2 regions of the Duganella sp. S19_KUP01_CR8 genome follow, and region 2 is predicted to be linked to the other one. Evidence: riboswitches for the same ligand, from Rfam matches in the RefSeq annotation. Region 2 holds a riboswitch; the other holds the start of a gene.
What was found. A riboswitch is a leader RNA that binds a small molecule or an ion and turns the genes downstream of it on or off. The one in region 2 is predicted to bind cobalamin.

Region 1: linked by a shared signal. The riboswitch ahead of V6M89_RS19285 (TonB-dependent receptor) and the one ahead of V6M89_RS29610 (TonB-dependent receptor domain-containing protein) in region 2 are both predicted to bind cobalamin.

Annotation. Positions count from the first base shown of each region.
Region 1 covers NZ_JAQQPR010000019.1:15,214-18,424, forward strand. The annotation lists gene V6M89_RS19285 (TonB-dependent receptor) at 1-1,459, opposite strand, end outside; cobalamin riboswitch at 1,526-1,699, opposite strand; gene V6M89_RS19290 (DODA-type extradiol aromatic ring-opening family dioxygenase) at 1,810-2,607, shown strand; gene ylqF (ribosome biogenesis GTPase YlqF) at 2,689-3,211, opposite strand, start outside.
Region 2 covers NZ_JAQQPR010000053.1:1,051-4,261, forward strand. The annotation lists gene cobT (nicotinate-nucleotide--dimethylbenzimidazole phosphoribosyltransferase) at 1-258, shown strand, start outside; gene V6M89_RS29600 (adenosylcobinamide-GDP ribazoletransferase) at 264-1,046, shown strand; gene V6M89_RS29605 (histidine phosphatase family protein) at 1,051-1,602, shown strand; cobalamin riboswitch at 1,636-1,868, shown strand; gene V6M89_RS29610 (TonB-dependent receptor domain-containing protein) at 1,971-3,211, shown strand, end outside.

The DNA of each region.
Region 1 (3,211 bases), on a different contig from region 2:
ACACGCGGCCGGTGATCTTCTGCGCGGCGGTGCCATAGCTGACGCCCAGTTCCAGATCGTGCGACTGCTGCGACAACAGTGGCTTGTTGTAGTTCGGCGTCAGCGAGTTCTCATCGGAGTTGGCGACACGATAGCTCTGGCCTGCCTTGCCATACACGGTCAGGTGAGTGACCGGCATGTAGCTCGCTTGCAGCTCCCATGCGTTCAGGCCTTGCGTCACTTTGTAGGCCTTGCTGCCAAAGCCGTTCAGCGGATCGCTGAAGTCCTTGTTGAAGATCTCGCGGCGCGCGCCGGCCGATACGCGGCCTTCATGGGCGGCGTCGAAACGCAGTTCGTCGCGGACGTACAGGGCTTTCGAATGCTGCGTCGCATCGGCCGCGGAGTACCGCGCACTGGTGGTGGCGGTGCGGTTCCAGACGGTCCAGTCGAAGCCGGCCACCAGCTCGTTCAGCAGGCCGCCGATCTCGCCCAGGCGGCGCACGCGCGGCGAGAACTGGGTTTGCTTGCTGTCGTAGGTGGCGATCGACGGCGGGCCGCCGAAGTTGTAAGCCGATTCCACCGTCTTCTTGCGGTACGACAGGTCGGCCGCCAGTTCGTAGGCGCCGATGCGGCGCTGGCCGAAGGCGGTGAAGCGGTCGCTATCGAGCTTGGCGTAATCGTCGGGGGTGCTGGCCTTGCGTGGATTGGCGTTGTACGCCTCCTCGCTCAACGAACCCGGGAGGCGCATGTCCTGGCGCGCGCCTTCGTAGCGGAAGCCTGCGCGGCCGGCGTTGTCGAACCACTGGGCGCCGCCGCTGAAGTGGGTGTGTTTGAACTCATTGTTGTCGCGGTAGTTGTCGGTGCGCTGGGTGTCCAGCGTGGCGTCGGCGGCGAAGCCGTCCCAGGCCTGGAAGCCGGACACGCGCGCTTCGCCGGCGCGGAACTGGCCGCCCTCGACGAACACGCTGCCGCGGCGGCTGTTCTTGACCGGGCGCTTGGTGACGATGTTGATCACGCCGCCGGTGGCGCCGTCGCCGTATAACACGCTGGCGCCGCCGCGCGTGATTTCGATGTGGTCCACGGTGTCGATCGGGATGGTCGACAGGATGGCGTTGCTCAGTTCATTTTCCGACAGGCGCACGCCATCCAGCACGATCACCATATTCTGGCTGCTGTTGGAGCCGAAGCCGCGCAGGTCCAGGCTGAAGTCCGGGCTGCCGTCCAGGCTTTGGCGGCCGTACACGCCGCCCACTTTGCGGATCGCGGTGTTGACGTCGTTGGCGCCGGAGCGCTGGATGTCTTCAGCGCTGATGACGATGGCCCCGATCGGCGTCAGCGCCGCGTTGGCGTCGAAACGCGAGCCGGTGATGACGATCGGCGCGAGCGCCTCGGATATCTGGGCGGCGGCGGGAACGGCGGCGGCAAAGCACAGGGAGACGGCGGCGGCCAGCAGGCGCGGTTGGAAGGCGGAGGATTGCATGTCAGGTCATTTTCAAAAGAGACATCCGCCCGCGTCCCCGCAGGCTGGAAGTGTACGGAAGCCACGCGGGCTTCCCCCAGTCTGGCCGATATCCGGGCTGGCAAGGCTGCAGCAGCCTTGCGTTACCGTTGCGGGGGCAGCACACCTTGGCCGTCGCGCTGTCTGCGCGGGCGGCCTTGTGTTTCCCGTTTAACTGCGCATGTGAGCACATGGGCAAGCACCAGAACCCCGGCATTATACGCGCGTGCCCCGGATCATTAACTTTTTAGATAGGACCTATCTACATTTCGTGCATTGATCGCAACGGCTACGGTCCTTATAGTGAGGTCATACTCAAACCGGAGCTTTCCATGACTGCATTGCCAACCTATTTCCTGTCCCACGGCGGCGGCCCGTGGCCGTTCATGATGGACCAGGTGGGCCATCTGTACGGCCAGCTGGACGCCTCGCTGCGCGACATTCCGCGCCAGCTCGGCGTGACGCCGAAGGCGGTGCTGGTGATTACCGCGCATTGGGAGGAGCGTGATTTCATGCTGTCGTCGTCGGCCAAACCGCCGATGATCTACGACTACGGCGGCTTCCCGCCACACACCTACGAGGTGCGGTACAGCGCGCCGGGTTCGCCGGAGCTGGCGGCGCAGGTCCAGCAGTTGCTCGATGCGGGCGGCTTCCCGGCGCAATTGGATGCGCAGCGCGGCTTCGACCACGGCACCTTCAGCGCCATGTACCCGATCTATCCGAATGCGGACGTGCCCATCGTGCAGCTGTCGCTCAAGCGCGGCCTCGATCCGTTGACGCATCTGGAAGTGGGCCGTTTGCTGGCGCCCTTGCGTGAGCAGGGGGTGCTGATCGTCGGCAGTGGGCTGAGTTACCACAACCTGCGCGCCTTCAACGCGCAGGGCGCGGCGGCCTCGCACGCCTTCGACGGCTGGCTGCGCGCGACCATGGCGCTGCCGCCGCAGGAACGCGCGGCGCAGCTATTGGAATGGGAACAGGCGCCGGCCGCGCGCATGGCGCATCCGCGCGAGGAGCATTTGCTGCCGTTGATGGTGGCCTTGGGCGCGGCGGAGAACGACGCGGCGGCCGTGCCCTACCACGAGGATGCGTTCATGGGATCGCTGGCCGTGACCAGCTTCCGTTTCGGCTAGTCGGGCTGCCACCCCGCAATGCGGACGCGGGGTCGGACCCCGTAGGGGGTCCGACCCCTGCTCGGCTCTGCGGGTTGGGTACTAGGTGCCGCGCTTGCCGTTGGCGTAGTCGGCGGCCTTGGCGGCGGCGATGGCGGCTTTCTCGGCGTTCTTGACGGCCATCTCGGCGTCGTGCACTTCCAGCCGGCCCTTGCGGCTGGCCGGCGTCTCCAGCGAGATGCGGCCCAGGATGCCGCTGCGGTAGTCGCCCAGGAAGGTATGCGAGGCCTTCTCGAAATCGAGGTCGCCACCCTTCTGGCGGAAGCCGCGCTTGGCCGCCACGCCCTCCACCACCGCGATGCCGTCGAAGCTCTCGATATCCTTGAAGCCGTAGCGCGCCACCAGCAGCTGCGGGTAGGTCTTCAGCATCTCGTCGGCCAGGAACACCGCCACTTCCTCCTCGATCAGCGCGTTCGAGCCGATCGCGTGGCTGGCGGCCAGCATCAAGCCGTCGCTCGGCAGCGCGATCTTCGGCCACAGCATGCCCGGCGTGTCGACCAGGATGGTGTTCTTGTCCAGGTAAAGCTTCTGCTGCTGCTTGGTCACCGCCGGCTCGTCGCCGACC
Region 2 (3,211 bases):
GTCACCAGCGCACTGCTGGTAGCGGCCCGCGTGCAGCCGGCCATCCTGGACTACTGCGTCTTCGCGCACTGCTCCGACGAAACCGGCCACCAGCAGATGCTTGATGCGCTGGGCGCGAAGCCGCTGCTGAATTTGGGCCTGCGCCTGGGCGAAGGCACCGGCTGCGCGCTGGCGCTGCCGCTGCTGCATGCGTCGGTCAATTTCCTGAACCAGATGGCCACGTTCGAATCGGCCCACGTCAGCGAAAAGTCCGAGTAAGCGCCGTGCACCAACTACGCCTGTTCTTCACCGCGCTCCAGTTCTTCACCCGCCTGCCGATTCCCACCTGGGTGGGTTTCGATCCTGCGTGGCTGAACCAGGCGTCACGGTACTTTCCGCTGGTCGGCGTGGTGGTCGCCGCCATCACGGCCGGCGTGTATGCGTTGACCGCATGGCTCCTCCCCGCTCCGGTCGCCGTGCTGCTGTCTACCGCCGCCGGCATCTACGCCACCGGCGCCTTCCATGAAGACGGCTTTGCCGACATGTGCGACGGCTTCGGCGGCGGCATGACGCCCGAGCGCGTACTGGAAATCATGAAGGACTCGCGCATCGGCGCATACGGCGCCATCGGCATAACCTGCCTGCTCGCCACCAAGGTCGTGACGCTGTCCATGCTGCCACCGATGGAGGCGATTGCAGCGCTGTTCGTCGCCCATCCGCTGTCGCGGCTAATGGCCACCTCGCTGATCTGGCGCCTCGACTACGCCCGCGCCGAAGGCAAGGCCAAACCGCTGGCGCAAAAGATGAGCGGCGCCGAATTCGCATTGGCCATCGCCAGCGCCGCCATTCCAGCGCTGGCGATGATCGCCTGCGGATGGCTGACGTGGACCGCGCTGGCTACGGGCGTCATCGCCGCCGCCATTGCCACCGTCTGGCTGGCCCGCAAATTCGTCCGCCGCATCGCCGGCTATACCGGCGACTGCCTCGGCGCGGTGCAGCAGCTGAGCGAAGTGGCGTTCTACCTGTGCGTACTGGCCAGCATGCGCCACGGCGCCCTGCCCTGGTAACGCCATGCGGCTCATACTGGTCCGCCATCCGCAACCGCTGATCGCCCCCGGCGTCTGCTACGGCCGCAGCGATCTCGCCGTGGCGCCCGACCAGTTGGCGCAAACGATGGCCACCTTGTCGGCCACACTCCCCCAAGGCCTCCCCCTATATAGCAGCCCGCTGCAGCGCTGCGCCATATTGGCGGCACAACTGGCGGCGCCGCTGCTATCCCCCGCACCGCTGCTGGATGCACGCATCGTGGAGATCGATTTTGGCGACTGGGAACTGCGCCCTTGGGACGATATCCCGCGCGCCGGCATCGACGCCTGGGCCGCGGACCTGGTCAACTACCACCCCGGCGGCGGCGAAAGCGTGCTGCAAATGGCCGACCGCATCGCCGCCTTTTACGCCGACCTCCAGCGCCAGCAGCGCGACGCCATCGTGATCTGCCACGCCGGCGCGATGCGCCTGCTGTCGGCCCGCCACGCAGGCCTGGCGCCCGCCGAGATGGCGCTGCAAGCCGCCCTCCATCCGCATCAAATCGCCTACGGCGCCACGCTGGTACTGCAAAACTAAACCGCCGCCCCATGACCGCCGCCGCACAAACCCGTATAATGACCGGGTTTTGGTGCTCGCGCGTCTGTCCAGATGCGCAGTTAAACGGGAAACACGAAGCTCCTGGTTCAATCGACCAAGGCCCACGTGTGCTGCCCCCGCAACGGTAAGCAAGTGTCGCAGCTGATGCGCGACAAACCTCCTCTGACAAACCACTGTGCTCTGCATGGGAAGGTGAGGTGGTCTAACTTGCCAGCCCGGATACCGGCCAAATCAGGTGGAAGCGAGCGATCGGGATGTGCGCGAACACGCGTCTCTCAATTCTCCGCTTTTGTTCAATCTGGCCCACGGGGACGTCGGCCGGTTGCTATTAACAGAAAAATTACATCATGACCCTTCGTATTTCCCGTCCCGCGGCCCTGACGTCGCTGGCGCTGGCAATGGCCGCCTCCTGCGCGCACGCAGAACCAATCGCGGGCACCGTGCTGGTCACCGCCACCCGCAGTCCGCAGGCCCTGGCCGACGTGATCAGCGATAGCATCACCATCAGCGCCGAACAGATCGCCGAATCCGGCGCCGGCTCCATCGTCGACCTGCTGCAACGCCAGCGCGGCATCGAGATCGCCCGCAACGGCGGCTCCGGCACCAATGCCACCGTGTTTATCCGCGGCGCCAACAGCAACCAGAACCTCGTGCTGGTCGACGGCGTGCGTATCGGCTCGTCGACCACCGGCGCCGCCAACTGGAGCGCCATTCCGCTGACCGCCATCGACCATATCGAGATCGTCTACGGCCCACTGAGCTCCCTGTACGGCGCCGACGCCATCGGCGGCGTGATCCAGATCTTCACCAAGAAGGGCCAGGGCGCGCCGGCGTTCACCGCCTTCGCCGGCTACGGCACCGACAACACCCGCGAAGGCGATGTATCCGTCTCCGGCGCCACCGGCGGTGAACACAGCATCAGCTATGCGATCAGCGCCGGCAAGGAAAAATCGGATGGCTTCTCGTCCACCCGTCCTGGCAGCCTCTCCTACAACGCCGACAAGGATGGCTATGACCGCGAAAATGCGGCAGGTCAAATCAGCCTGCGTCTGGCGGAAGGCCACGAAATCGGTACGCTACTCCTGCAGAGCAAACTCAAGTCCCAGTATGACAGCGGTTCCTCGTCCTACGATACACGCTCGAAGGCAAAGCTTGAAAACGCCGCCATCTACAGCAAGAACCAGATCCTGCCAGGCTGGGAAAGCCTGGTCCAGTATTCGCAGACCAAGGACGAAGGTGCCACCTACACCAGCGCCCTGGCATCGGGCTACTCGCAGATCAACACCAAGCAAAGCACCTTCACCTGGCAGAATGACGTCCAGATCGGCGCCGACGTGCTGCAACTGCTGTACGACCACCGCAAGGAAGAAGTCGAGACCAACGGCTTCAAATTGAACAATCCGCAGCGCACCACCAACTCCCTCGCGGCTTCGTACAACGCCCGGCGCGGCGACAACCTGTTCAACGCCAGCGTGCGCCGGGACAAATCGCTCTACGGCTCGAAGAACACCGGCTCGCTGGGCTATGGCTACAACTTCACGCAGGCGCTGCGCGCCACCGCCAGCTATGGCACCAGCTTCCGCGCGCC